DNA from 4 places in the Prochlorococcus sp. MIT 1342 genome. Region 3 is predicted to be linked to each of the others. Evidence: predicted binding sites of a transcription regulator. Region 3 holds the regulator's gene; each other region holds the start of a gene.
What was found. The regulator NtcA, encoded in region 3, controls nitrogen genes in cyanobacteria. The targets are predictions, from matches to a motif close to GTANCNNNNGNTAC.
Positions count from the first base shown of each region.

Region 1: the regulator NtcA is predicted to act here: its motif matches at 3,425-3,438, upstream of glnA (type I glutamate--ammonia ligase).
Region 2: the regulator NtcA is predicted to act here: its motif matches at 5,898-5,911, upstream of SIB79_RS07850 (Fe2+-dependent dioxygenase).
Region 4: the regulator NtcA is predicted to act here: its motif matches at 3,825-3,838, upstream of SIB79_RS11600 (anthranilate phosphoribosyltransferase family protein).

Region 1 is NZ_CP138957.1:1,177,744-1,185,326, forward strand. It holds gene SIB79_RS06155 (AI-2E family transporter) at 1-73, shown strand, start outside; gene SIB79_RS06160 (AI-2E family transporter) at 70-1,071, shown strand; gene glnA (type I glutamate--ammonia ligase) at 1,939-3,360, opposite strand; gene SIB79_RS06170 (pyridoxal-phosphate-dependent aminotransferase family protein) at 3,909-5,093, shown strand; gene SIB79_RS06175 (nucleoside deaminase) at 5,035-5,526, opposite strand; gene SIB79_RS06180 (pyridoxal phosphate-dependent decarboxylase family protein) at 5,629-7,041, shown strand; gene SIB79_RS06185 (YcjF family protein) at 7,129-7,583, opposite strand, start outside.
Region 2 is NZ_CP138957.1:1,522,295-1,529,877, reverse strand. It holds gene SIB79_RS07880 (class I SAM-dependent methyltransferase) at 1-151, shown strand, start outside; gene SIB79_RS07875 (hypothetical protein) at 278-538, shown strand; gene SIB79_RS07870 (TVP38/TMEM64 family protein) at 920-1,597, opposite strand; gene glyQ (glycine--tRNA ligase subunit alpha) at 1,803-2,705, shown strand; gene SIB79_RS07860 (iron uptake porin) at 2,873-4,483, shown strand; gene SIB79_RS07855 (hypothetical protein) at 4,835-5,083, opposite strand; gene SIB79_RS07850 (Fe2+-dependent dioxygenase) at 5,177-5,842, opposite strand; gene SIB79_RS07845 (Fe(3+) ABC transporter substrate-binding protein) at 5,992-7,020, shown strand; gene SIB79_RS07840 (ComEC/Rec2 family competence protein) at 7,168-7,583, shown strand, end outside.
Region 3 is NZ_CP138957.1:1,841,451-1,849,033, forward strand. It holds gene dcd (dCTP deaminase) at 1-471, opposite strand, end outside; gene SIB79_RS09530 (cob(I)yrinic acid a,c-diamide adenosyltransferase) at 471-1,085, opposite strand; gene rph (ribonuclease PH) at 1,227-1,961, shown strand; gene ntcA (global nitrogen regulator NtcA) at 2,036-2,770, shown strand; gene SIB79_RS09545 (DUF3084 domain-containing protein) at 2,836-4,041, shown strand; gene SIB79_RS09550 (resolvase) at 4,038-4,469, shown strand; gene SIB79_RS09555 (DUF3146 family protein) at 4,453-4,710, opposite strand; gene pth (aminoacyl-tRNA hydrolase) at 4,710-5,330, opposite strand; gene SIB79_RS09565 (TatA/E family twin arginine-targeting protein translocase) at 5,338-5,613, opposite strand; gene psbH (photosystem II reaction center phosphoprotein PsbH) at 5,648-5,836, opposite strand; gene psbN (photosystem II reaction center protein PsbN) at 5,924-6,067, shown strand; gene SIB79_RS09580 (alpha-mannosidase) at 6,076-7,583, opposite strand, start outside.
Region 4 is NZ_CP138957.1:2,264,251-2,271,833, forward strand. It holds gene SIB79_RS11580 (ferredoxin--nitrite reductase) at 1-1,527, shown strand, start outside; gene SIB79_RS11585 (hypothetical protein) at 1,580-1,723, shown strand; gene SIB79_RS11590 (formate/nitrite transporter family protein) at 1,781-2,671, shown strand; gene SIB79_RS11595 (hypothetical protein) at 2,684-3,406, shown strand; gene SIB79_RS11600 (anthranilate phosphoribosyltransferase family protein) at 3,852-4,958, shown strand; gene SIB79_RS11605 (GNAT family N-acetyltransferase) at 4,951-5,436, opposite strand; gene SIB79_RS11610 (MFS transporter) at 5,458-6,765, shown strand; gene ppk1 (polyphosphate kinase 1) at 6,808-7,583, shown strand, end outside.

The sequences.
Region 1 (7,583 bases), 660 kb from region 3:
GCAAGTGTTGATTCGCGAGGTGGTCATCCACGATTTGCTTGATCCCTGGAAGAAAAAGCGATTGGCGCCATGAATGCCCGCACCCTTCTTGTCGCACTCACTCTGGTGGTGCTGGCTTTGCTCACCTGGCAGCTGCGTTGGGTGTTGTTAGTGCTGTTTGGAGCAGTGGTATTAGCAGTAGCACTTGATGTCCTAATTGAGAAACTTCAGGACCGCCTCTCCTGGCCTCGTCCCCTTTCGCTAGCAGTGGTGCTGGTGGTGCTGCTGCTTGGCGGTGCCTTGGTTTTCCAGCTGCTGGTGCCTGAGTTGATCACCCAGGTTCAAGAGTTGGGCAACCTCGTACCCACTCTGGTGACCAAGCTGAAATCGATGCTGGTCAGCAACCCGCGACTGATGAATCTGGAAGAGTCTTTTGCCGAACAGTTCAGCTGGGATCGGATCCAACCCTTGGGCTCGCAATTGCTTGGCGTGGCAGGCGGGGCCGCCAACAGCCTGATTCAGTTGTTGTTGATGAGCCTGCTGGCTGTCTTGCTAGCGCTAGATCCTGTATCCCATCGCCAAATGGTGATTGCTGCAACGCCTCGGCCTGCGCGACAGGAGATGGCTGAATTGCTTGATCAATGCCGTTTGGCTCTTGGTGGCTGGCTTGCTGGGATGACGATCTCAGCCAGCAGCGTGTTTGTGCTCACTTGGGCAGGGCTTGCACTGCTCAAGGTTCCTCTGGCCCTATTGAGTGCATTGGTCTGTGGCTTGCTGACCTTCGTCCCCACCATTGGGCCAACGGCCGCCTCCCTGCTGCCATTGGCCATGGCACTGCTTGTTTCACCCCTACTAATGCTGCAAGTTCTGGTATTGCGGCTGATTTTGCAGAATCTTGAGGCGTTTTTGCTCACCCCGCTGTTATTGCGGCGTACGGTCAACCTGCTTCCCACCGTGGCGTTAATGGCTCAATTGAGCTTGGGCGCCTTATTGGGTCTACCAGGGGTGTTGTTGGCTCTGCCACTTGTGGTGGTTTTGCAGGTTGGAATGGAGAAGGTGGTTGTTAAACAGATCATGGATAGTTGGGCGTAATCATCCAACAATATTCGCTTGTTATGAGGCTGTCATTTATTGATGATTGGCAACACAAGTCAATCACGACTGCAACTTCATGCTGGCCAATTTTATGTCCATAAGCTTTTTGGATTTATAGATATATTTGGTATTGCATTTAGAATTAACCACTTCCACATCCCCCTTGCACATCCCTGAGCCAGGAAGGTGAATAACAACAACGGACCCTTTCTCTCTTGAATTGAGAAAGTCTTTTTGTTGGATTGCATCAAGGAAATAGGCGTAAGCAGACACAGAATAGATATACAACTACCTTTCTAGACTAGGCAGCTTGATAAATTTAAAGTTTGAATGTAGTAATTCAAAAGCTCAGCAAAGTCAAAATCTACTTGAAGCCGTAAAGTTGTTCATACAAACAACCGTATCCGCATTATTGGATGATTTATTAGCTGTTTCTGTCATTGACTACGAAGACGTTTCTTCTCAAGCTTGTCCATTACTTAATGGTTGCAAATCATAAGAACTCATGGTATTCGACTTAACCATTTAGCTTGAGCTAAAGGAATGAGTGCTCCATTCAATCTTCTGCTGCAAAATGCAGTTGATATTAATTTTAGATGGCTTACTATTTACACACTAATGCTAGCAATTAAGCATCACAACATGCTGTCAATGCATGTCCCACGAACAAGCATTCATAGCCATTAAATTCTAATTCCTTTCAATAGTCAAAGTGCATCGGAGGAAATTTCTTTAAAACAAGCCATATTTTCCTGAATACTAAGTCATTAAAAAGTCCCCGCCTAGATTGCGGGGACTTGAAAATTAGTTTAAATGAATAACTTTCCCTATTTTTCAAACAGATGGTGATCTTTTCACCCAACCTCATGCGTCGTAATACATGGTGAACTCATGGGGATGAGGCCGTTGACGCAATTGCTGCACCTCTTCGTATTTGATGTCAATCCAGTTGTCAATGAAGTCTTCGGTGAAGACTCCCCCTTCCATGAGGTAGTTCTTGTCTGCATTTAACGCTTCGAGCGCACCATTAAGTGAAGCTGGCACTGTGGGGATGCTGGCAAGGCGTTCTTCTGGTAGTTCAAATAGATCCTCATCGAAACCATCGCCAGGGTCAATTTGGTTTTTAATGCCGTCAACGCCCGCCATCATCATTGCGCTGAAAGCTAGATAAGGATTGGCCAAGGCATCGCCTGGGCGGAATTCAAGACGCTTCGCTTTCGGGTTTGGGCCAGTGAGCGGAATGCGAACAGCTGCAGACCTATTGCCCTGGGAATAAACAAGGTTTACAGGAGCTTCAAAACCTGGCACCAAACGCTTGTAGCTATTGGTTGTGGGGTTTGTGAAAGCCAGGAAGGAGGGAGCATGCTTAAGGATGCCGCCGATATACCAGCGAGCCGTCTGTGACAAGTTGGCGTAGGTGCCTTCTCCAAAGAACAGGGGTTGGCCTCCTTTAAAGAGGCTCTGGTGAACATGCATCCCGGTGCCGTTGTCGTTGAACACCGGCTTGGGCATAAATGTTGCCGTTTTGCCGTATTTACGTGCAACATTCCTGACGATGTACTTGTAAATCATCACGTTGTCCGCAGCTTCAATCAGCTCAGCGAACTTCATCCCCAATTCATGTTGGCCAGCACCAGCAACTTCATGGTGGTGCTTCTCCATCGGGATTCCTAATTGCCCCATCAACAGCAGCATTTCGGAACGAATGTCCTGGGCGGTGTCGTTGGGTGGAACCGGAAAGTAGCCCTCTTTCAGTTGGATCTTGTAGGCAAGGTTGCCGCCTTCTTCAATGCGACCGCTATTCCAAGGGGCCTCAATCGTGTCAACGCTGTAGAAGCAACCACCTTCGCCAGAGTTGTAGCGGACGTCGTCAAAGATGAAAAACTCTGGCTCAGGGCCGAAAAAGGCAGTATCGGCCAGGCCGGTGCCGGCTAAGTAACCGAGGGCTTTTTGGGCAAGCGCCCTGGGGCATCTGGCATAGGGCTCACCGCTACGAGGTTCCCGAATGGAACAGATCAAGCTAAGAGTCTTGTGGCGATAAAAGGGGTCGATCCAGGCCGTACTGGCGTCGGGCACCATATCCATATCTGATTCATTGATGGCCTTCCATCCACGGATGGAAGATCCATCGAAAGCCAATCCATTAGTGAAGGCTTCCTCATCAATCAAGTCTGAACAAACGGTGAGGTGCTGCCACTTGCCGTGCAGATCAGTAAACTTGAGGTCAATCAGTTCAATGCCCTCGTCCTTGATCTGGCGGAGGACGTCTTGGGGTGATTTGCCCATGGCGAAGATGAGGCCGAGCCGGCGATAAGAGAGCGACCGTAATCAGCCGCATGGCCTCCTTTTTGTAGCAACAGGTACCTTCTAATGAAGCCTTGTTTCCTTTCTGGGTGGATTCCGTAACCGTTTCTGTCAGCTTGAGCTGATCTAAGTCTGGGAGAACTTTATGGCTTGATCACTGATTTTGATTGTTTAGCTTCTATATCCCTCAACTCGTCCAAGTCGTCCATTCGTCCTCAATGGCTGATCTCATCACAGGGTTGATTGGTTGCTACAACCATTTTCTTTCAGCCTTCGCTCGATCTGCATGAACTGTTTTGAAGCCTGCTTTCAGTAAATGGGAATCAGGCTTCAAAGGGACTTTGCCAGACGAGCTAGCGTTTTTTTACTTTCTTCCCTTCTGCTGCCAAGAGACGCAAAAAAAAAATCAGTATTTTTTTATTGCCCTCGCTATTGATTGACCTGCTTGGTTGCCGTTGCAATCCCTCAAAAAAGTCCCGGGGATGAAGGGTGACTGCTTAGGCTCTAGATAATTGAACTAACCAAGGGCCTTGGCGACGACGCAAACCCTTCCCCAGGTTGACCAATCTCATAAGACGGTTCTCGAACCGATTGCCACGCCTACCCGCTTGCTATTTGGGCCTGGGCCCTCAAATGCCGATCCCAAGGTGCTTCAGGCACTTGCGCGCTCTCCGATTGGCCACCTTGATCCCCTTTATCTGAAATTGATGGGTGAGGTTCAGGAGTTGCTCCGCTACACCTGGCAAACCGACAACCGTTTCACACTGCCGATGAGCGGTACTGGTAGTGCTGCCATGGAGGCGACCTTGGCCAATACCGTTGAACCTGGTGACACGGTATTGGTTGCGGTAAACGGTTATTTCGGCAATCGCCTTGCCGATATGGCTGCTCGCTATCGAGCCAATGTTCAGTTGATTGAAAAACCCTGGGGAGAAGCCTTTTCCCTTGCAGAGCTAGAAGCAGCTTTGATCGAGCATCGCCCAGCAATTCTGGCTCTAGTGCATGCAGAAACATCCACTGGGGTTTGTCAGCCAATGGATGGTGTCGGCGATCTTTGCCATAAGCACGATTGCCTCTTACTGCTTGATACGGTCACCTCCTTAGGCGCTGTGCCGGTTTTTCTGGATCAATGGAAGGTTGATCTGTCTTACAGCTGCAGCCAAAAGGGGCTCAGCTGCCCTCCTGGTCTTGGCCCTTTCACCATGGGACCCCGCGCCGAAGAGAAGCTTGCGGCCCGTAGTAGCAAGGTGCCCAATTGGTATCTAGACGTGTCGCTGCTGAATCAGTATTGGGGAAGCGACAGGGTTTATCACCACACTGCGCCGGTCAATATGAACTTTGGGATGCGTGAAGCGCTGCGATTACTTGCGGATGAGGGCCTTGAAAACGCTTGGGATCGTCATCGCTGCAATGCCGAAGTGCTCTGGGCAGGGCTCGAGAGTCTTGGTTTGGAGTTGCATGTACCTGAAGCCTTGCGTTTGCCCACAATCACAACTGTTTGCATTCCTAATGGAGTTGATGGCAATGCCTTCCGTCTGCATTTGCTGAATGAGCACGGCATTGAAATCGGCGGCGGCTTAGGAAGCTTGGCTGGCAAGATCTGGAGGATTGGCTTGATGGGATACAACTCCACCCCTAAAAACGTTGAGCTGTTGCTCAATCTGTTCGAGTCAGAGTTACCTCGTTTTCGTGAAAACGTTGCCGTTGCTGCTTGAACCAGGCTTCTAGCTGCTGCCTGGCTTGAACTTCCATTACACCGCCAAGAACACGCATTTTATGATGTGCACTGGGGTGTTCCCCCAGATTGATTGTGCTACCAAGCCCGCCTCGTTTGGGGTCGTGTGCAGCAAAGATCACCTGGCCCATGCGCGCTTGTGTTAGTGCTCCCGCGCACATCGGGCAGGGTTCCAGAGTGACAATCAGGGTGCAGTCATTAAATCGCCAATCACTTCTGAGCCAGGCAGCCTGTCGGAGTGCAATCAGTTCTGCATGGCCTAATGGATCACGTCTTCGATGCCTTTGGTTGCTGCCATGTCCGATACAGCGGCCATCGGCATCCAGCACTACGGCACTCACAGGAACGTCTCCAAGATCGCCAAGTTGTTTTGCTCGAGTCAGTAGCCGCAACATCCAACAGCGGCATTGCATGTTGGTTAGTTCAAGAGGTTTCGCTAAAGGCACCGCTAAGTGGCAGCTCCTGATCAAACAATGCCATCAGGAGGGAGAATAGAACTTGTATGACGAGCGTTATTGGCTGGCACTCCCCAGATAAGGCCGACTGCGACCTTGGCGCCCTTTGCCAAGCCTGACCGTTTCGATCCAGAACTGCAGACTTTTCTGGAGCAGGCCAGTGCTCGACTTTGTCAATGGTTCGCAACAGCAAGCAATCGAGGCCCCTTACCAGCGCTTAGTGCTTTGCCTGATGTGGCGCCGCCGCCTCAAGGTCTTTCAGTTGATGCCTTGCTGGACGATTTGCAGTTGGTGATGGAAGGGGCTTATCAGCCTTCCCATCCAGGTGCTTTGGCTCATCTCGATCCGCCTCCTCTAACGGCATCCATCGCTGCCGATTTGATCTGCGCAGGGCTAAACAACAATCTTTTGGCCGAGGAGTTGTCACCCAGTCTTTCGCGTTTAGAGCGAGAGATGTGCCGCTGGTTTACTGAGCGCTTGGGGCTGCCGTTGACGGCTGGTGGTGTGGCAGCCAGTGGTGGCAGCCTCAGCAACCTCATGGCGATGGTGATAGCTCGCCAACAGGCAGATCTTCAAGATGATCCCAGGGCAGTGGTGCTTGCAAGTGTCGACGCCCATGTATCACTCGCTAAGGCCATTCGGGTCATGGGATTGGCTAGCGATGCCTTGCAGACGGTGCCTGTCGATCAAGAGGGCTGCATGAATCTCGATGCCCTAGAGCATCAACTGAAAGCTCTCCGCGCAGAAGGGAGACCATGCTTAGCCGTTGTGGCGACAGCAGGGACGACTGTCCAAGGAGCTGTAGATCCCTTGGTAGCGGTAGCAGAGCTATGCAGACGCGAGCAGGTCTGGTTGCATGTCGATGGAGCCATTGGAGGGGTCTTTGCTCTAACAGCAGCCACTGCTTCTGTGGTTGAAGGAATCTCTCTAGCCGATTCGATCACAGTGAATCCTCAAAAGTTGCTTGGGATCACTAAGACATCATCCCTATTGCTAGTCGCGAACCAATCCCATCTTGCTTCAGCCTTCTCGACTGGCTTGCCCTATATGGAACCAGCCTGGGGAGACGGTCATGGAAGTGAAATTGGCCTTCAAGGAACTCGGCCAGCAGAGGTGCTCAAGCTTTGGTTGGGTCTGCGTCAACTCGGGGAGCAGGGAATTCAGTGCTTGCTGGAGGGGGCGATTCAGCGTCGTCAGTCGCTCGCGCGTCAACTCGATGCATCCAGGTTCATTCTTCTCAGCGGACCATTGCATCTGATTGCCTGTACCCCTAAGAACGCCGATGCAGATCAAGCCTCAGTCTGGTCATTAGCAACTCGGCAAAACTTGCTGGAACAGCAGTTGATGGTCTCAAGACCCTTGCATCATGGTCGTCACTTCCTCAAGGTGGTCTTGGGCAACCCCCATACGCAATCGATTCATCTCAATCGGTTGGCAACTCTGATGAATCAATCTTTGCTGGGTTTGCGCTAATGGCTTCATCACCCCCACGAGGCCGCTGGGTGGCGATTATCACGACTGTTTTATCAGTAGCGATTGGATTGTTCTACCTGGCTTTGATCACAGTTCTGGATGCCCGAGGTCCGATGCGTCCGCCACCCCCCGAGGCCCTGGGCGTGGCGGGAGCTGTCGCCGTTTCTCTCGCTGAAGAGGCTCAACCACCCGCCGCAGGGCTGTCGTGAGAAAACGTTCCAGCGAAGATTCCCGTCGGTTGAGATCGTAGTGACGTTGCACCACTTCCTGCATACCGCCATCCCCCCAGTCTTGATCCTGCTGGAAGTAGGTAATGAAACTGGCTCCAGCAACGCGTGTGAGCCAAGCAGCAGCGACCCCTTGTACCGCTCGGCCCAGCAACAGGGTGGGCAAGTTGACACTGAGAGCTGTGCCGATGATCGCCACTCCACCTTTAACAATGCCAAGTCCTGCCAAAGTGCGCCCTACTGATACCGCCAGTTCTTGTGCTCGGTTGCGAGTGAGTTGAACTCCATAGACCCGGGCGACCTCCATCACCATTT
Region 2 (7,583 bases), 320 kb from region 3:
CTTTGTGTTGCCAAGTATTGTTAAAAAAGATTATGCCAGAGCTTATCCATCTGATGCAATGCAGACTGACCTCGGCTATTGGCAAAAGTATGAACAAGCCAATCCCAACACCTTTCGACAAATGTACCAATTTTGGACGAATCAAAGATAATGGCTTATGCCTAAATATTCTGCATAAATATTGATCATTTTGGTGTTGAACACCATGCTTATATGAGTGGATTGCCTGGCAACCAGTCCAATGGTATAATGTTGGCTCATAATCAATACAATGATCATGGAAGATTCTGAGAGCAATGCAAGTTCGAGTAACGACCAAACGGAAGCCTTCGAGCCGCCAAAAAATAGATTTGGAATACCATATTTGCTCGCAACTGATAAAGAAGAAAAAGATATGCCTAAAAAAGAGGTGCTTAATGTGTTAGGCCTACAATTATCAGCACCAGCTGGAATGCAGAACCCGTTGTTGATCTTCTTTGGATTAATTGGTGTTAATATTGCAATTATTGGATACTTTACATACATGCTAAATAAATAGTCGTATCTTGATCTAGCTGTTTGCTTTCAATGCGTATAGTTTGTTCGCTTGTTGTTAATGTATTTACCACGACTCCTTGAATCAGGCAGAGTAAATACTTCTTACTAGCACTTCCTTGAATCTCTACTGTTTTATATCTTGAAAATTCTATAGGTTTATAGCTCTAATCCCTTTATGTGGTTACCATTCTTTGATTGAGTTACTATAAGCAGATATACTTTGGAGAATAGAATAATGACTTTCTGCGATTCGCATTCTTCTAATCTAATCGGACTATGACATCAAAAGGCTATAAATGAGCCTTAACCTTGTTCTGATTTGATGATCTAGAAATGAGATGCTGAAAGAAACAATTCCAAAGATTCTCTCTTTAAGAGATAATCATTGACTGGCTGTTCTTTTGATATTATCTTGCCTTCTTTGTAGGACTATATTGATTATTGCCAGAGAAAATATTATTGTGATAGAGGCAATGAATATTGTTAGAGGTTGTCCCTGGAGTGCCTTTATATTCCCATTAATAATTTCTTGGATTTCAATACCTCCAAGGCGTTTTAGTGCATATCCACTTGCAACAAATGGGGCGTCTGATATTATTATGCTAAAGAATAATGCAGGCAGAAACTTTTTCCATGTAACTTTTGTAAGTCCTAAGCCATAACAAACAAAATCAAATAAATTCGACATTAAAAAACTTGTCATCAAGAAAAAGTTTTGCTCTAAATGTTTTTTGCTAAAATTTTCAACACGATTCATCAGATTCTTGCCTACGAGTTTCTCAATTAAGGCTCTGCCAAATTTCCTGGAAAGGGTGAAGCAAGAACAACAAGCGACCAGATCTGCTACGAAAATAACCAACAAGCCTTGTTGGAATCCAAAGAAATAACCAGAGAGAACAGAGCAGTATGTGCCAGGAAGTATTGGAATGATGATACTTATTGACCGTAGGGCAAAAATAATCCCAATTGCCCATAGCCCTATCGATTCAACTCCGCCATCGATAGCTTTTAGCCAACTTCCTATCGTTGACACATCGAGAAACTGAGCAATATAAATCATTAGAGCTACTATGAGTATGCTGATTATTGAATAAGAGTATTTCGTCTGATTGAGCTGTATTCTGATCACTTTTTATTGGATTTAACTAACTGACTATAGCATTTACATGTTTTCGAGCCTATCCGAATTAAACAAGCTTTTGCTTAGGTAATGGATAAGTAGGAATACAATACAATTACGATCAAAGCCCCTCAGAACAACGCTAGTGCACTTCCAGGACATCATCACGACCCTGAATTCCTTTTGGGCTGATCAGGGCTGTGTGCTGTTGCAGCCTTATGACACGGAAAAGGGTGCCGGCACGATGAGTCCCCATACCGTTCTGCGCGCTATTGGACCAGAGCCCTGGGCTGTGGCTTATCCAGAGCCCTGTCGCCGGCCCACCGATGGTCGCTACGGCGACAACCCCAATCGCGCTCAACACTATTTTCAATATCAGGTATTGATCAAGCCCTCTCCAGTTGGTATTCAGGAGACGTATCTTGCATCGCTTGAAGCTCTAGGAGTTTGTACGGCGGAACATGACATTCGCTTTGTAGAAGACAACTGGGAATCACCCACTCTTGGAGCCTGGGGGGTTGGTTGGGAAGTGTGGCTTGATGGTATGGAGGTTACACAGTTCACTTATTTTCAGCAATGTGGTGGTATTGATTGCAGCCCTGTGCCGATCGAGATCACCTATGGCATTGAGAGACTGGCCATGTATTTACAGAATGTTGAGAATATTTGGGATCTCAGCTGGAATAATAAACGAAGCTATGGGGATATCTGGCTTTCTCTAGAAAAGGGTCAGTGCGACTTTAATTTTGAATCATCGGATCCAAGTCGCCTTAAACAGTTGTTCGATCTTTATGAAGCGGAAGCGTCAGACCTGATCGCAAAGCAGCTTCCAGCACCCGCACTTGATTTCGTTCTTAAATGTAGCCATACTTTCAACCTCCTGGAGGCTCGTGGCGTGATTTCGGTCACGGAGCGAACAGCCACGATTGGCAGAATTCGCAGTTTGGCTCGCGGGGTGGCAGAGGCTTGGTTAAAAGAAAGGGAGGCAATGGGATTCCCATTGCTTAATAACAAGGCACTTGCTTCAGACCAGCCATTGCAATCTTAAATAGCTCAATTCTAAATGGCTCAATAATTTCAAGGGCCTGATTCTAAGCACCTGACCTTGCCTGTATCAAAAGATACTTAGAGCTGTTAATTGTGTTCGTTGTGAACACGCATCTTTTTACTAACCTTTGCTGGCCCATGTTTTGGGCTTTTTGTGTGAGGAACCAAATGAAACTCTTCCAGCAATTGCTGGTGGCACCTGCTGCCTTGGGCCTGATGGCCCCTATGGCTGCTAATGCCGCAGACCTAGATATCAAAGGTGTGTCCGATTATTCGGCCTCCAGCGAGCAGGTCACCAGCATCTCCCAATTCCAAGATGTTTACCCAACCGACTGGGCTTATCAGGCTCTGAGCAACCTGATTGAGCGTTACGGCTGTGTAGCTGGCTATCCAAGTGGTAGCTACCTGGGCAACAGAGCAATGACCCGCTTTGAAGCGGCTGCTCTATTGAATGCCTGCCTCGATCGCATTACTGAAGTCACCGACGAACTGCGTCGTCTTCTCAACGAATTCGAGCAGGAGCTCGCCATCCTCAAGGGCCGTGTTGATGGCCTAGAAGCCCGCGTTGGTGAACTCGAAGCCACTCAGTTCTCCACCACCACCAAGCTTGTTGGTAAGGCTCATATGGTTCTTGGCGGAACCAGCTATACAGGCGATGAGACCGATGATCTTACGGATGATGGGGACTATCTGGGAACTGATGCACTTACTTTCAACTACACTTTGCAGTTGAATCTGAACACCAGTTTCACGGGTAAGGATCTTCTCTATACTCGTCTGAAGACAGGTAACTTTCAAGATAGTGCATTTGGTGGCAAGGGTTATGTGAAGCCTGCCTACTTGAATGTTGCTAATAACAATGGGGATGTCCTGAAGGTTGACAAGCTCTGGTACACCTTCCCGATTGGTGACAGCTTCACTGCTTGGGTTGGTGCCAAGATTGAAAACTACTACATGCTTGGCAGTGCTCCATCTGTGTATCAGCCAATCTTGAAGGCCTTCAAGTTAGGTGGTAACTATGGTGTTTATGGAGCTAGCACAGGGCAAGGCTTAGGTTTGGCTTGGAAGTCGCAAGTTGACGACCCGATGGACGCCAGGTTTGGCATTAGTGCCAACTATGTGGCCAAAGAAGGCGACAATGGTGATCCCTCTGATGGTGGTGTTGGAAACGGTAATTCCAAAGGTAAGTTTCTCGCCAAGGTCGATTACGGCAATCCTCAGTGGCAAGTCTCTGCGGCTTATGCCTACACCCAACAAGGCATGACTCAAGGCTTTGGTACATCAGATGGTGGTGCCAGCGTCTATAGCAGTTGCAGAGGCACAAGTTCTTGTGGCGCTGATTCCAATGGAGTCGCGTTTAGAGCTTTTTGGCAGCCTGATGAGCCAGGCTTTGTTCCTTCCTTCAGTGTTGGTTACGACTACACGAATTACAACCTGCCAGATGAAGCCTCAGATGGCACACGTAGCGAAAGCATGGCTTGGTTCGCAGGCATGATGTGGAAGGATGCCTTCATTGAGGGCAATACCCTTGGCGCTGCAGTTTCTGAGCTTCAGTGGGTGACCGCTATGAAGGGTGATGACACTCCTGATGACGGCAACATGGCGTTCGAGCTGTGGTACAAGTTCCAGGTCACAGACAACATCTCTGTTACACCAGCTGTTTTCTATCTGAGCCGTCCGTTCGGACAGGAAACAGGTTCATCCGTAGATGATGGTGGCGTAGGTGCTGATACTTTCGGCACCTTCGGTGGCTTAGTGCTAACAACATTCAAGTTCTGATCTGAGTGAGTGAGGGATTTTCTTCCCTGGTTTGTCAGACCATCAAGGCGCCCCTCAAGCGGGCGCCTTTTTTTGTCTTTAGAAGTTATTCAAAAGCAGAAGAGAGCAATGCTAAACACTTCAACAAGGAAATATGCATTGGTTCTTTTCTGAATAAATTTACGATCAAACTAATAGGAAGCTGAAACTACTTCTTCCTCTTTCTTCGGGGGGTATATTGTCTCTTTTTTGAGCAATTAATTTTTTGCAATTTGAATAAAAAAAGGCTCCTTCCTGATTAGAAGAAGCCTTGGATTGAGCTTGTTTGTCTTCGTTGAGAGTGGTTTTCGTGAAAACTATTTCAGAATAGATTTACCAGCAGTTTTCTCCTTCGCCAATCGGGACGCAAATATTTGATTTCTTTGCCTTTTTAGCAGCTTTCTTCGCATCTTCATCAGGTTTGCTTTCAGCATCGATGTCTTGATCAGTGGTCCACTCCTTCAGTCCTCCCATATCTCCTTCACCGCCTTCGCCAGCGTGACTCAGGTTTGGCTGAAGTGAGTTTGCCGCCAGCAGTGCAGAAGCTGCAAGAAATATTGCTACAGGAGTCTTTTTGCTCATGCTGAGACGCTCGTTTTGAAATCCATTTTGGCTCCTCCACGCCACCATTGTTTGGTGATTCGCTACTTGGCTTGGTATCAAATGACTCTAACTTCAGCTGCCTAGGCGCCTGAGCAGGTTTGTGTAGGCCTGAAAGATCAAGTCCAGTTCTGGCGAACGGCCATGCTCGGCAAGAAGGGCGCGGGCACCAGCATTGAGGCCAAACAGAATAGTGCGGTCTTCATTGCTGCTGATATAGCTCTGGATCCAGCCAACACAAACCAGCCGTTCACCAGCAGTGACTGTTTCCACGGCATGCAGGCTTGTGCTGGGATAAATGATCAACTGGCCAGCTGGCAGCTTCACTTGTCTGCTGTCTTGCAAGGTTTGAATGCAGAGAGCTCCTCCTTCGTAACTTTCTGGCTCGTTGAGAAACAGCGTGAAGGAGAGGTCGCTACGCCCTGAGCTCATGTAGGCATTGTCGACATGCATTCCATAGCCCTGGCCAATACCGGATCGACTGAACATCACCCCGTGGATGTGCCTTGGCAAGGCAAAGCTCTTCACAAGCGGATCCGATTCAAGCTGCTTAATCACCAGCTGGCTGTTTTCTTTGGCGGTTTTTGAGTGGCGATCCAGCTGGAGGTTGTTCTTGACTTCGGCTGCTTGATATCCCGCTGTTTTACGTCCGTCCTGCCATGAGGTTTCGTCAGCCAAGAGAGTTGCACGCAATTGGCTCACAGTTGCCTCATCAAGCAATGGATGGGTCAGGGGCTCCATAGAGATTGCTGAGGAAATCCCATCATTAGAGCGTTGAGCCTCTTGGATCGTGAGCGCATCATTTGTTACAGCAGCTGGTATGGAATGCGCAAGGAGGCTTTGAGCGCTCTCAATAGGGTGAGGCTTGCAACGTTAATGGTTTGTTGGCAATGGGTTTGAAGGCGCGTCTTACGTATTCAGGCTTGGCGGCCGTTCTCGCCCTTGGCACTGGATTCAGCCAAAACGGCGTTGCGAATGCTCGAGAAGTACGTGTTTATTCAGGTCGGCACTACAACACTGATCGTCAAATTTATAAGAAATTTTCTGAGCAAACAGGGATCAAGGTTCGGCTGATCGAATCTACTGGGATTTCATTGTTAGAGCGTCTTAAGCGAGAGGGGGCAAACTCTCAGGCCGATGTGATCATCCTTGTTGATGCGGCACGGATTAGTAATGCAGCAAAAGAGGGTCTTTTGCAACCTTCGCGCTCAGCAAAATTGGATAGCGAAGTCCCTAGTGCCTATCGCGATCCGCAAGGTCGTTGGTATGGCCTGACCCGTCGCGTGCGGGTGATTGTTGCCAATCCATCGAAGGTGAATGTTGGCAGTATTCGCACTTATGCCGATCTGGCTAGCCCCTCACTTAAAGGGAAGGTGTGCCTTCGCAAGCGCAACAACGTCTACAACCAATCTTTAGTCGCTGATCAGCTTGTGTTGCGCGGTGAGGCGGCAACAAAGAGTTGGTTGCAGGGAATGATTTCTAACGTTTCCCAGCCTTACTTTGGAGGAGATGTCTCCCTGGCTCGTGCTGTGTCACAAGGCATCTGTGGCGTTGGCATCGTTAATCACTACTATGTTGCGCGGATGCGTGCTGGTGTGAGCGGATCGAAAGACAAGGCTCTTGCTAATAAGCTCACGGTTATCACACCTGATCCCGCCCACGTCAATGTCAGTGCTGGTGGGTTGGCTCGGTATGCAAAGAATAAGAAGGAGGCGATTGAGCTGCTTGAATTTCTTGCTTCACCCGATGGCAGTCAAGGCATGGCTGGCCCCACCTATGAACATCCGTTGAATGGCTATGGCACGTCGTTGGAACTCAAAAAGTTCGGCACTTTCCGCCCCGATCGGGTCACGATTAGCCAGCTCGGAGCGAATAATGCCAAGGCGATTCAGTTGATGGCTCAATCCGGTTGGAAATAGGGTTTTAGGCTTGTGGGTTCAGGGCTAGAGCCCTTCTTAGGGAGATCCTTTGCCAGGCTCATCCTCGAACCCTGCAGACAGCAAAGTGCAGAGAGGGGAATTCTCGAGATAGTCGTTTGAGTTTGTTTGCGAGGGTTTTCTTCGCCTTTGCTTGTTGCAGGCTTGGCCCTGACAGCACTAGTGCTTGGTGCCCAGCCCTTTCCTTCTCAAGCAATGGTTGTCGTTGCTGTGGTGTTGCTGATCACGGCTCGTTTCTGTTTGATTCGTCTCGGCATGACCCGAAGCAGGGCTACAGCATTGGCGTTGATGTTGCCATTGTTGTTGGCATGGGCTTGCTGGTGGGGGCAGCCGAGGCCTGGACCTTTGGACCCTGTGCGTTTGTTGGCGAGTGCCGGTTCTTTTGATCGTTCCTCGCGCCTAGCGCTTCGCAGCAGCCTCGAAGGCCGGTTGCTGAGTGATAGCCGATTGCTTGGGGATAGCGAGTTTGGGGCTGATAGTTGTCGTGCCTTGTTGGCGGTGAACCGGATCAATGGCCTGCCGAGGCATGGCCGTAGTGAAGTTCA
Region 3 (7,583 bases):
GATACGGCAATCAGCTCCAGAACTATTGCTGAATTCAAGCGTGAGATGCCCTTCCCAACTGGCTTCGGCGGGAGTCGTATTAACGATGATGCCAAGGCGGGCATAGGTACTCTTACCTAAGCAAATGACAGTGATATTTGATGGCACCTTCATCTTCTCCAGCGCCACACCGAGACCATAAGAATGAGCCGGCAGGATGAAATACTCGCCATCCTCGTCCTGATGCAAAGGGGTGGATTCGAGATTTGCAGGATTAAATCGCTTCGGATTCATCACCGTGCCTGGTACATGGCGAAAGATCAAAAACTCCTTCGCAGAGAGCCTTAGGTCATAACCAAAGGAAGAACAGCCAAAGCTCAGTACAGGCCGTTGATGCTGCTCAGGATCAAGATGTCGAATCAGTCCGGCTTGAAAGGGTTCAAGCATCCCTGCTGCGGCCTGTTCGGTGATCCAACGATCGTTTTTAAGCATTAGAAACCACGACGCAACTCAGTGACCTGATCAGCCATTGCCATCAGGATCGATGGCATGACTGAGCCAGTCAAGATGACATCCATCGACCCGGGGCGCTGTTCCAGAGTTGATAACACATCAGCCTCATCGAGATAACCAAGAGCAATCGCCAGACCAACCTCATCCAACACCATTTGATCCAAATCACTCGCCAAGATGCGATCCCGACATTCCTGCCAAATGGCCTCCACGGCCTCAGGCGCGCTGGAGTCAACGGCAAGCGTTGAAGCAGGCTCAGATAGACAGCCAGGAACCGCCGGGCGCAGCCACTCAAGTCGCCCACATAGGCGCACACGTCCATCTGGGCCTTGATCTACTCCTCCCTTGAGGAACTGAGCAACCAACACACGACTTCCCAGCCCAGCCGCTCTTAACGCCTGACTCAAGACAACAGAAAAACTGCCTCGATAGGGGGCTGTATAAACCTGAAGCTGCCCTTCAGGAGCTACCAGATGCAGCAAACGCCTATCAGCAACTACTGCCAAAGACCGACTCCCATCACTCTCCTGCGAGCGATGGTCCGTCATGCACGGATCCACGGAGCGATGACTAGGGCTCAGGCTGGCAGTCATAAAAGTCTCAATCGCCCCGACAAAACCAGCAGAAATCAAATGTAGCGGTGGGAAGCTGCTTAACAAGGCTCTTGACACTATCCATGGTGTAAAAGCACCTGTTTCTGCCAGGCTCAGTTCATCTCAACCACCAACAGCAAGATGCTCACATCCCCCCAGCCACGTGCTGACGGCCGCCTTGCTGACGTGCTGCGGCCCCTTCAGATCACATGGGACCCAATGGGCTTTGCCCTCAGTTCCTTAATCATCCGCACTGGTCGCACCGCAGTGCTCTGCAGTGTTTGCGTTGAAGAAGGTGTACCCCGCTGGCGCAAAGGCCAAGGCAAAGGCTGGCTCAGCGCCGAGTACCGCCTTCTGCCTGGGTCGACACCGCAAAGACAGAACCGTGAACTGCTCAAGCTTTCCGGACGCACTCAAGAAATTCAACGCCTCATTGGCCGCAGCCTGCGCGCCGTGATCGACATGGCCGCTCTTGGGGAAACCACCCTGCGAATTGATTGTGACGTCATTCAGGCCGATGCCGGCACACGTACAGCCTCCATCACCGGCGCTTGGATTGCCTTAAAACGAGGCTGCGATCGCTTGCTGGAACAAGGGCTGCTCACGCATCAACCCGTCATCGAGCAAGTTGCTGCAGTATCCGTTGGTTTAGTGGAGAGTTATCCCCTTCTCGACCTCGACTACAGCGAAGACTCCAGGGCTGATGTGGATCTAAACGTGGTAATGGGCTCCAATGGGCACCTATTGGAGCTGCAGGGCACCGCTGAAGGGGCTCCATTCAGCAGGAATCAACTCAACGACTTGCTGAATCTGGCAGAACCCGGCCTGCAACATCTACAAGCCTTCCAACGTTCGCAATTAATGCAAGAAGACTAAAAACCGTCACCATTGCTACATGGTGGTGGAGGTCCACTCCCTAACTTCATATTTCTGCCGTTTGCTGCGCAGCCATGGCCGGCGTCATCCGCGGCTTCAGCCGTTACGCCCAGCAACCCTATGTTCAAGGGTCAGGAAGTATGGCCAACTCGCCTGCTCCACCCCAGAAAACCCTGCTGGAAGTCATCCGTGAACTGGATGGCGCCAGCAACGAAATGGTGGAGCGCTCCAAAACCATCTTCTTTCCTGGCGATCCTGCCGAAAAGGTTTATCTCATTCGACGCGGCGCCGTTCGGCTATCTCGGGTCTATGAATCTGGTGAAGAGATCACCGTGGCATTGCTGCGTGAAAACAGCCTATTTGGAGTGCTCTCTCTACTCACAGGCCATCGCTCGGACCGTTTTTATCACTCCGTAGCCTTCACCCGAGTGGAAATGATCACAGCGCCAGCCACCTCAGTTCGCCAAGCGATCGAAAACGACACCAGCGTGGGGTTACTTCTGCTGCAGGGTCTCTCAAGTCGGATCTTGCAAACCGAGACCATGATCGAGACCCTCACTCACCGCGACATGTCATCAAGGCTTGTGAGTTTCCTGCTAGTCCTCTGCCGGGATTTCGGGGTTCCAGGGGAACAAGGAATCACCATTGACCTACGCCTCTCACATCAGTCCATCGCTGAAGCAATCGGCTCGACTCGCGTCACCATTACTCGCCTGTTGGGAGACCTGCGCAATTCAGGTCTAGTGCAAATCGATCGCAAGAAAATCACCGTTCTTGATCCGATTGCCCTTGCTAAAAAATTCAACTGATCCCCGTCCCAGTCCAGGATGGTGAAACGGGTTGACACTATTCCTGATCCCACCCGCCCATTTTCGTGACCGGCTGGCTGCTGATCCTCTCCCTACTCGTCCTCGGTGGTGTGCTCTCCACCCTCGGCGATCGACTTGGCAGCCGTGTAGGCAAAGCAAGGCTGAGCCTGTTCAATCTCAGACCGCGAAGGACAGCCGTCTTCATCACCGTTCTCACTGGCAGCCTGATTAGCGCCCTGTCCCTAGGACTGATGCTGCTGGTCAGTCGACAACTGCGAGTAGGACTTTTTGAACTGGATGACCTTCAGGCCAAACTCCAACAAAGTCGTGATGCCCTCAATTCAAGTCGGTTGGCCCAGTTCAATGCCGAGCTTGATCTCAAGCAGGCCAGGTCGGACAGCAATCAGGTTCAGAATGAACTGAAGGAAGCCAAAAAGCGAGCTACTGCCCTTCGCAACGAACTCGCACCACTACAAAAACAAAGACAACAGCTCGAGGCGGAACGAGCTCGTCTCAGTCGCGACATTTCCAAAAAAGATGCCGACATCCGCCGAACGGAAGTTGAACTAGCCAATGTTCGCAGCAGGATTAGCGCGGCTGAAAAAGAACTGAAGCAGCTCGAGACCAACCTCATTGCCTTACGTCGAGGGGATGTTGTGCTGAGTAGTGGGCAGCAACTTGCTGCAGCCACCCTGCGGCTCGATAACCCCAGCCAGGCGAAAGCCGTCATCGACCGCCTACTTCAGGAAGCAAACCTGGAGGCTTTTCGACGCGTACGTCCCGGTGAAGAAGCCAATCGACAGATCCTGCTCGTGCCACGCACCGACATCAACCGCATCGAACAGATCATCCGAAAGCCAGGCACCTGGGTGGTCTATGTGCGCTCTGCCGCAAACGTGTTGCGTGGGGAGAACGTGGTGTATGCCTTCCCGGATGCTCGCCCAAATATCAACATCGTCCGACAAGGCGAAGTCCTCGCACGAACGACTCTTGACCAAAACGAGAAGAGCAGCGAAACCGTGCGCAACCGACTTAGCCTCCTGCTTGCATCAACTCTGGCAGAGGTAAAAAGACGCGGATCCCTCAGTTCTGGACTGCAGTTCGATGGCAGTGAAATGAACCGGCTCGGCAAGGCATTACTGAACCGTTCTCAAGAGCGGATTGAGCTAGAAGCCGTGGCACTCCGCAACAGCGATACAGCCGATCCAGTAGCAGTTGTCCTGCAGCCCGTGGGTGGTCCTTGGACAAAGATTCCCGAAGACAAACCATGACAAAGCTTGTGGCCGTAGATCCTGGTCGCAATAAATGTGGATTAGTTCTTGCCGATACAACAACAAATGCTGTGCTGGAGGGAAAAGTGGTGGCCGCAGCCGCTGTGCTCGACCTCATCATGCATTGGCAAAACCAAGCACCCTTAGAAGGCATCTTGATCGGCAACGGCACCAGCAGTGAATACTGGCAAAACCTTCTGCTGCACATTGCCCCCTTGAATGTGGTCGAAGAACGTGGGAGCACACTGCGCGCCCGCCATCGCTATTGGGAGCTATGGCCCCCAAGCAACTGGCGCCGCTGGCTACCCCGAGGAATGATCCTGCCTCCCCATCATCTAGACGCCATAGCCGCAATGGTGTTGCTTGAAGACCACCTCGGGCAACAACTCCTTTGGCCCGGACCACCCAACTTCAGAATCGGGCCCTAACAGTGAACATATAATCCCCACCAGGCTCAAGGTGGTAGTCAGCCTTAACGAGGAAGCGCAGTAAAGCATCCTCAATCAGTGCTCGCCCAAGAGATGGTTCCACTTTCAGTTCACCCCGATCGAAAGCCCAGCTGAACTGCCACTGAAACCCCCCAGCGGAAACCTCCCCATCCAAGCGTTGGTCGGCAAAGCTTTGGCGGTGTACACAGAGGCGAGCCGTGGTGACAGGCAAATGACTCATCAGCAGGCAGAACAACCCTCCGGTTGAAAAGCATTGAGACGATTACCTGCCCGTTCCAACCCAAGGCACTGAATCAGATCCAAACCCATCAGCACCTCATCAAGCACTTGATCGACTAGGAGGCTCTCCTGCCGACTAAACACCCCGAGCACATGCGAGACGGTTCGAGCTCTTCGTTCCTCAGAAGTACGACCTGGAGCACCGATCCCGATCCGCAGACGACAAAAATCCTGAGTCCCCAGATGTTGAATCGCGCTGCGCAAACCATTGTGACCTCCTGCACTTCCCTGGGCGCGAAGCCGCAGTCGACCCAAAGACAAGTCCATGTCATCTACAAGCACCAGCAACTGATCAACCTCCAAGCCAAACCAATCGATGGCTGCACGAATCGCCCGACCGCTTTCATTCATATAAGTTTGAGGCATCAGCAATCGAACCCTCTCTGAGCCAACCGCCACTTCCGCCATCAGTCCATGGAACTTTGTTTGCGGCCTGAAACTGACTGACTTCTGAGCAGCCAACTTATCGAGGGCCATGAAGCCGATGTTGTGACGGGTACCGACATACTTTGAGCCTGGATTGCCTAGGCCTACCAATAGACGTAAACGACCCGGCCTCATACCGCTCTCAGCTGGCGGGAGGGTTTTTAACCTCCCGAGGGGTTTCACTTATTGCATTGGTGTCTTGCTGCATGGACTCTTCCGTCGCAGCCTGTTCGATGGACTCAGGTTCTGCCATCGTTTTGTGAATCTCACGCTCGAATTCCTTTGAGGCTGCCTGAAAACCTTTCAGGGTTTTACCAAGGGTGCGACCAAACTCTGGAAGTCGTTTAGGTCCAAAGACAAGCAGTGCTATGGCGCCGATAACCGCCATCTCGGGGAGACCGATGCCGAACACATTCATAGGCGAGCCTCAGCCCAGCAGAGCCGAGGACAATCTATTCAAAGCTGATGCTTTGGAGGAGAAGCGACTGGTTGTAGATCTGCAAGATGGTCACCAGGAAAATCAGCAACATGAAGCCGATCCCAGCCATCACTGGGGTAGTGCCCCAACCCGGCACTACCTTGCCAGGGGCGTAGCCGGGTAGAGATTTGATCAGATTTCCCAGACGGGTGCTTTGAGCCATAACGGAGCTTCGGTCTCGGATGGTGATTAAGCATGCCTACTGTAATGGTCATAGTCCGCATACGGACTAATCCTGTCGAGAGATGTGATGGAAAACTCCTCCTCCGAGACCTACTCCCTGCTCATTGCCATGGTCACCATCACCTTCGGGCTGACCGGATACGGGCTCTACACAGCTTTTGGCCCTCCCTCAAAAGAACTTGAAGACCCCTTTGAAGAACACGAAGACTGACGGTCACATCAATCGACACGCTCAAGCAATAGTTCAGCCAACTCTCCAGGCTTCAGCTCTACCGCTTCGCCGAGACAAGACTCGTGAGCGCTACCAACCCGCCAAGCCTTCCCTACGGCCCAAGACTGGCGTGTTGCACCGGCATTAAGCACGCTGAGCTTCAGCTGCCTTACTTCGGCATACGTCACAGCCAATGGAACCAGCTTTGAAGGCAGCGACGGCAATCCTGACCATGACACCTTGAGATCAGAAGGCCCCAGCCAGCCCGGCTCTCGAAAAGCCAACGCTGCCTGAGGGACAGCCTCCCGACTCCAACCATTGGGAACAGGCATCAGTGCTAATCGCTGACGATGCCAACCCTGATCAGCCGAGGGATCTGGCCAGGTAGCCCCTCTAATCAGAGAAACACCAAGCCTGTCTGGGCACACCTGAACGCCCTGAGGTCCATCCAACAACACCGCAAGGCCACCACCCGGCGCCGCCGACTCGCTCGCCAACCAGGAGATCACAGGGACCTCCCAACGTGCTTTTTCCCTAGCCGTCATAGCTTCAGCAGGCCGTTCAATGACTCCACCGCTGGTATCCGCCGCCCATCTCACCGCTGAGCAAGCCAGGGGAACCTCCAAACGCAGTAGCTCATGACTTTGACGCCAATCCACGCCTAGACGCAGCTCGAGCCAGGGGCAATCAGCTCTCAGCTGCACATCAAGGCGCAGAGCACTGCTCCCAGCCCAACCTCGCAAGACCAAGCGCGCTACAAGAGGTCCGCGCTCCACCAGCTCCATCGAACCATTCCAGTTCAAAGCCAATGGATGCTGGCGATAATCTGCCGCCAGATCCCAGGCGTCCCAAAATTCGCCACGATCGCGAAAAAGCCCCCAGATCAGAGGTCCTGCCAACTGAGGTGTCCCGTTCCGATCCCAAAGTTGCTGCAAGCCTTCGGCACCAAAATCAGCTTGCAAAAGGCCATTACCAATCCGCCAACCGCCTTGATCAAGGAGCTGAATCTGCACAGCCCCACGAACAGGTAAGCCATCAACAACATCTAAGGCCTTACTGAAACAACGCTGAAGCGGAACTGCTGTCACCCCTAGCTGCACAGGCAACTGCACCCAGGTTCCGCCTCCCTTGGCCTCTTGGCATGGAAGCTGCGTACCGGCGCTGCCCCATTGATCTCGTGGCAATCTCAGCACAGGCGACCAACGCTGTAGTGGCTGTAGACCCATCCAGACCCAGCCCCCCCCCGAAGACTCTGGATCGAATCGATCCGAGCAGGACACCCCAGACACCCCACTGCGAAAAAGCTGTTGCAGATGCTGATCGCGGCTCCGCCTTGATTCATGACATGACGATCGCCAGACCGGCTCAGCCTGCTCAAACACTTCAGGGATCGATGTGCCTGGAAGGATGTCGTGAAATTGCTGAAAGAGCAAAGGCCGCCAATCTGGCAATGAAGATGCAGAGGTTCCAGGAACTTCAGCCCTATCGCCAAGCTGGCAAGCCAGCAAAGCTATAG
Region 4 (7,583 bases), 420 kb from region 3:
CTTGAAACCTTTGCTCAGGTTGGTTGGGAACAGGTCGATAAAACAGACCTCGAACTGCGCCTGAAATGGTATGGAATGTTCTGGCGACCCAAAACTCCTGGCAAGTTCATGCTACGGCTAAGGATACCCAATGGTGTTCTCAATAGCCACCAAATAAAAGTAGTGGCCTCAATTGTGGGTCGCTACGGAGAAGACGGCAGTTGCGACATCACAACACGCCAAAACCTACAGCTTCGTGGTGTTTTACTGAGTGATCTTCCCGAAATACTCAGACGTCTTGAAGAGGCAGGTCTCAACACAATCCAATCAGGTTTTGATAACCCACGCAATGTCACAGGAAATCCACTGGCTGGGATTGATCCTCTTGAAATTGTTGATACTCGCCCTTACACAACTGAACTACAAAATTTCCTCACGAATCAAGGAAAAGGAAACCATGAATTCTCCAACCTTCCCCGCAAATGGAATACGGCAGTTGCAGGGGCCCGCGATAATTTCCTGCTCCATAACGACATCATCTTCCATCCAGTGGAACACGATGGGGTGATGGGTTTCGGCGTCTGGCTCGGAGGGATCCTCTCCTCGCAGATGAATGACTATGCGCTGCCTTTAAATGCCTGGGTTAAACCCAATGAAATCTGTCGGCTCACCGGCACTATTCTAACGCTATGGCGAGATAACGGTGAGCGTAACAATCGCCCTAAGGGCAGGTTTCGCATGTACCTCGACAGCGTGGGCATCGAAGCGTTTCGCACCATGGTGGCGGAAAAATTTGGACCGCTAACTCCTGATCCCGGTTCTGTATTTGACGACAAGCCTCGCTCTTTTTACGGAATCCACCCTCAGAAACAAACAGGGCTTCACTACGCCGGCATGCATGTACCCGTTGGACGATTACGCGCAGAAGATCTTCAGGATCTTGCTAGCGCCAGTCTTAACTATGGCAGTGGTGAAATTCGTCTTACTGAAGACCAGAACATCATTTTGGTGGGGCTATCAACTACCAACCTCGACAAATTTCAAGCTGATCCACTGCTACAGCGTTTTCCACTTGAACCCGGTTCCTTTGCCGCCGGCACTGTCTCCTGCACAGGAAATACGTACTGCAGCTTCGCCCTTACAAACACCAAAGATCAGGCCATGGCAATGGCCCATGAACTGGATGCAGAACTCATCCTCCCTGAGGAAATAAAAGTCCATTGGACTGGCTGTCCCAACAGCTGTGGCCAGGCCTACATGGGCGCAATCGGCCTCACAGGAACCAAAGCCCGTGCACCGAACGGGGGCCAAGGCATGGTTGAGGCCTATGACCTCAGCCTTGAAGGCCGGCAAGGGCCGGATGCCCGAATCGGGACACTGCATCGCAAAGGCATTCCTGGCAGCGAACTGAAAGACGTGCTGCGGGAATTACTGATCGAACGCTTCGGTGCTCAACCTCGTAGCCAACCGAAGCAGAACAGCGACCCTTTCTCCAACTTCATGAACTGGTTCAGCAATTTAGGCGAAAACAGCAGCCCATCCCCTTGAGCTGCGATCGCTAAACCACCGTTCTTAAATCAATCACCTATCAAGCCCCACCATGCAATCGACTTCCCAAGCACGTGATCTTTTCTCTCGCTTTGTCAACTGGTTAAGCAACAGCGGTAGCGACAAGCCTGCAATCAATCAAAAAGAAGGTGGCCGAGATGTCTTCTCACGCCTGATGAACACCATCAGTGGCTAAAAATCCTCCTCTCGTTAAACCTACGCATCTACCAACATGAGCGCCACGGCGTCACAAATGGACTACGTCCTACCTAACGAACTTGTCGACGGCATGATTACCGCCGGCGGCAAAAAAGCCACTGTCAGCGTCAAGAACTTGCTGGTGCGTGGCTTCTATTCCGGGGCCATTCTCGGCCTTGCTGTGATCCTTGCACTCACAGTTGGTCTCAAGAGTGGTCAACCATGGTTGGGATCCCTGCTCTTCCCCTTCGGCTTTGCCAGCATCGTGCTATTCGGCATGGAACTGGTCACCGGTAACTTCGCTCTGCTGCCTATGGCCACATGGGCCGGCAAGAGCACCTGGGGAGCCACCTTCCGCAACTGGGGTTGGGTCTGGCTCGGCAACTGGATCGGCACTGCTGTGGTTGCCCTATTGATGGCAATCAGCCTGACCAGCGGTGGCACCGTGGATCCCGCCTCCGCTGCCGATGGTGGCGGCATGTGGCAACAGGTAGCAGCGAAGATCATTGCCCTCAACAAAACCAACGTTGTTACCAAATACGAGAACCTTCAATCCCTTGGCTTCTTCTTGGCCTTCCTGCGCGGATTGATCGCGAACTGGTTGGTTTGTCTGGGTGTGACCATGGCCCTAGTTAGTAAGAGCGTACCTGGCAAAATTTTGGCCTGCTGGCTGCCGATCACAGCATTCCAAACCATGGGAATGGAGCACATCGTGGTGAACATGTTCCTGCACACCGCCGGACCCATGCTTGGTTCAGGCGTTTCCTTTGGCCAGGTAATCGTTTGGAACTTCATTCCAGTCACCCTCGGCAACATCATTGGCGGGATGGTGTTTATCGGCATGCTCTTCTACAGCACCCATCGCACCCAAATGAGCAACGTACTGCCTACGGTTCACGATGAGAAGCTGGAACGTGAACTCGCCGCCGAACTAGGGGCACGCTGATCTAGAACATTCATGAGCTTCGATGAAGCCGTTCTCTGGGAACGTCTCAATAAAGTAGGTAAGGCTCCTCTAGAACCAGACTGGCTGGGGAATGTTTACTGCCCCAGCCTTTCTGCTGATCTACGTAAAGCCTTAGCCGAAAGACTGGGCTTGCTTGGTGATGATGGCTGGGGAATATTAAAAACCCTGCTTAAGCAACATGGTAAGCAGTCTGAACTCATCCATGCAGCTGGCCTCTGCCATCAACCTGAGGCTCGAGACTGGCTCATCCAACAACTTGGTGATCAAGAAGAACTGGAGCTCGAGGTACTGCAAGCAATGGCCTGCTGGGGAGCAATCGTGCCAACTTTGCTGATAAAAAGGATTTTCAGAGAACCTTCCCAAGCAATGCGCATGGCTGGTCTGGAGTTGTTGAACTTCAAGGCATACCAACTCAGCGATGACGAGCTGCTGAACCTCCTTGACGACCTCCTCAACGACATACGCGATCCAGTGGTGTTAAGCACCATTCGAATTCTGCAGCGACGCGATGGTGTCGACATCAGCAACCGCATTGCCGAAGTGGCAAGAAAAGGTTCCGAAGCGACAACACGAGCAGCATTACTAGCCCTGGGCTGCATCGGCACATCCAGCAGTCAATCAAACCTGTTCAAGCTCAGCCAAAGTCTGCCGACTGATCTCCATCGAGACCTAGCCAAAAAACAACTTGCTCAGCAATACAGATCATGGCAATGAATCCATAGCCAACGGATACGCAAAAATGGGTTATTGAATCAAAAAGAGGATGATGGCAATAAAGGAAAACTGCAATCCAAGCAAAAGCAATCGTATCTGATGATTCATTTCATTGACACCAATCAACTACTGAAAAGCAGAACTACGGTGCCAAAAAACTCTTACTCTTAGATGAATCTTCTATGCAAGATGCATGTCAAACCCTTGCAATCAAAAGCCCGCTAATCAAATAAAAAATAGCATAAAACCAGTCTCGACGTTGATCAATACCCCAGCGCAAAAACTTTGAAGATTCGAACATTGCACTTAGAAAATATAACTACGCTGAAATGCAAACAGCCTCGCTTTATCGTTGCAGTGATTCCTAAAGCCCAACGGAGCCAATTAAACCTATGCCAAGCAGGCATGTCACAAGGATGTCTTAATCGCTACTCCACGCAGCTACATGACTACAGAAAGATCCAATGAGTTCCGGCAATCAATCGTGACCACATGCCCCGAATTATCCGGCCGTGAACGCTTCAAAGCCCACCTCAGGAAGGTGGGAAGTGGAGAGCAAACCAGTCGTGGCATGAGCCGTGAAGAATCGGCTGATGCCTTGCATCTCATCCTTACAGCCCAAGCCAGCCCTGCTCAAATTGGCGCCTTCCTCATCGCCCATCGCATTCGTCGACCCGAGCCCCAGGAACTCGCCGGCATGCTCGATACATACAGAGTGCTTGGACCCAAACTGAAATCAGCCAATGGCCAGAAAAGACCCATTTGCTTTGGCATGCCATTCGACGGCCGCAAGCGAACAGCCCCGATTTATCCGCTCACAGCACTGGTCCTACTCAACGCTGGTCAACCCGTCGTCTTGCAAGGGGGGCAGCGTATGCCAATCAAATATGGCGTCACCACAGAAGAGTTATTCAAAGCCTTAGGGCTACAACTCCAAGGCCTATCAATAGCAAACCTAGAAGCTGGCTTTCAACAACATGGTCTGGCACTGATTTACCAGCCAGATCACTTCCCGCTAGCCGAAAGCTTGATCAGTTATCGCGACGACATCGGCAAGCGACCGCCTGTGGCCAGTTTGGAGCTGCTTTGGACAGCACATCAAGAAAAGCATTTGCTCGTCAGCGGCTTCGTGCATCCCCCCACCGAAGAGCGGGCCTGGAAAGCCCTTGCGCTAGCAGGTGAAACAAATCTCGTGACTGTGAAAGGGCTCGAAGGAAGCACAGACCTTCCCATCAGTCGAGCTTGCATCACATCACGAGTTCAAAATGGCAAGCCAGAACGACTCATCCTCCACCCCCGTAACCATGGCTGCTTTAGCAAAGACGTTGAGTGGAGCAACCTGACAGAGTGGAGCGGACAGGCAATGGAAGCTCTGCACAATCGCGGGCCATTAAGTCAGCCCCTCCTCTGGAATGCTGGTACCTACCTATGGTTAGCTGGCCTGGCCGACAACCTCGATGAAGGTATCGCTCATGCTGAAAAGTGTCTGCAATCAGGCTTAGCCCAAACCACGCTTGAGCAGCTCATTGCTTGGAGAGAAACCATCATTTGAAGCGAGCCTGTAGGTTTTTCGCCATGCGATAACGATCGAAACTCACACCTCCGATCTGAATCACTTCCTTAGCCATTTCAATCCAGCCCCACTTCAACAGCAAAGGGTGACTACACAAACTGGCTTCCGTCACCAAGATTAGCTCTCCTTCCTGCAAGGCTTCAGCTTCTACCTGTTCAAGCAACGCAGTGGCATGGCCACAACGAGCAGACCGGCCCCGGCAATACAGCAACGCCAAACGATCAGAGGGATAACGAAGAGCAAAAGCCTCAACCTCGTCGTTCTCAAGACTCAACCAACCTCGTCCTTCAATCAGTGGCCGATCCAGAACTCCTGGCAACCAAGCCAAGGCTGCCCAAGCACTGATCTGAACAGGGGAATACAAGCCTCCCCCTTGAGATTCAATCGCATCGGCATAAATCTCCCTGACAACAAAATGATCAGTTTTTGTAAGGGGTCTTAAGCGGCGACAAGTCACAAGAGCCTGCCATTTAGATCAATGGCGTCAAGTCTCTATGGGATCGTGACATTCATCCTGACTCATTCCCAATTGCGCCGACCACAGATTCCCATCTTTCTCTGTGCCTTTGTCACTCTGTTGAACGATCGCCTAGGTGAAACCCTCTTACTGCCATTACTTCCATACCTCCCAGGACGCTTCACAGACAGCGGCACAATCCTGGGGCTACTTGGAGGTACTTATGCATTGGCTCAATTCGTCGTGGCTCCCCTAATTGGAGCTCTCAGTGATCGTTTTGGCCGCAAACCAATTTTAACCGCTTGCGTTGCTGGCTCAGTAGTAGGCCTTGGCTTATTCGCTATCACAGTATGGATTGACTGGAACATACTTCCAGCCGCTTGGATCGGCATTGTTCCCCTGATCCTTCTCTTCTCAGCAAGAATCATCGATGGCGTTAGCGGTGGAACAGCAAGTAGCGCCACAGCAGTGCTTGCCGACATCTCAACACCTGAGAGCCGAGCAAAGGCATTCGGCCTGATTGGCGTTGCATTCGGCCTCGGGTTCATCTTGGGCCCTTATATCGGTGGCCGCTTAGCAGAGATCAATATTGCTCTACCCGGGATAGCCGCCACAGCCTTCGCAGTCGCGAACCTGCTTCTTGTGATCTATATCCTTCCCGAAACACACCCGCCAGCAGCTCGCAATTCCCTACCAAGCAAAAGACAACTCAACCCGATCACCCAACTAGCACAGATCTTTGCCAATCCATTAGTAAGCCGCCTTTGTTTCGCCTTCTTCCTGTTCTTCATGGCATTCAACGGTTTCACAGCTGTGCTGGTGCTTTACCTGAAGCAAGCCTTTTCATGGACAGTCAGTTTAGCGGGCCTGACCTTTGCAGTTGTAGGCGTGATCGCAATGGTGGTTCAAGGGCTGCTCATCGGTCCACTGGTTAAATCCTTCGGCGAATGGCGGCTCACCATTGCTGGCGTTGGCTTCGTCATTGCAGGCTGTCTGCTATTGCCCATGGCCAGTCAGCAGAATTCGATTTCTGTTGTATTCACTGCCGTATCGGTACTAGCCCTTGGCACAGGTCTAGTAGTGCCATGCTTGAGAGCCCTCGTCTCGAGACGCCTCGACAACGCAGGCCAAGGGGCAGTACTCGGTAGCCTTCAAGGCCTGCAGAGTCTAGGGACCTTCCTTGGGGCAGCGGCTGCAGGATTCGCCTACGACCAAATAGGCCCTCGCAGTCCCTTCTGGCTGGCCATCCTCGTACTAACGGGAGTTGTTGCCCTTGTTGCAGGAGGCCCACCTGCAAGCACAAGTAACACAACAATCAAACAATCATGATTGCTACTTTGCCTGGATAGTGGATCAACAAACTGGCATTCAATGAGTAATCCAGCAGTAGCTTCGGAGCACTACATCAACCGAGAGCTCAGCTGGATCTCCTTCAACGAAAGGGTCCTTGCTCAGGCACTGGATACGCGTACCCCGCTGCTGGAACAAGCCAAGTTCAGTGCCATCTTCAGCAACAACCTCGACGAATTCTTCATGGTTCGCGTGGCCTCCCTCAAAGCACAAGTGGAAGCCGGAATTACCAAAACCAGCGCAGACGGTCTAACCCCTCTTCAGCAGCTCCTCACGATCCGAGATCACCTTGTTCCGCTCATCGAGCAACAACAAGATCACTACCGTAAACACCTCAAAAACCAGCTAGTCGAGCATGGTGTTCACCTACTCGACTATGAGCAACTCAATCCAAAAGAACGCCTCTGGATTGACAATTATTTCCAGACAGCCATTTTCCCGGTGCTGACACCACTAGCCGTGGATCAAGCCCATCCCTTCCCTTTCGTTAGCAATCTCAGCCTCAACATTGCGACCCTGATCCTCGATCCGGAAACAGGCCAACAACAATTCGCCCGGGTCAAGATTCCACAAAAAACGATCCCTCGGTTTGTAGAGATACCTCCTGATCTAAGTGGCATCAATCCCAAACCAGTTCACACAGCAGTTCCATTGGAGCAAGTGGTGGCCTTCAACCTCAAATTGCTCTTCCCCGGGATGAAGATTGAAGAGCACTACTTCTTCCGAGTCACCCGCGATGCCGACCTTGAACTCAGGGACCTAGAAGCCGACGATCTCATGAGCGCCATGGAACAAGG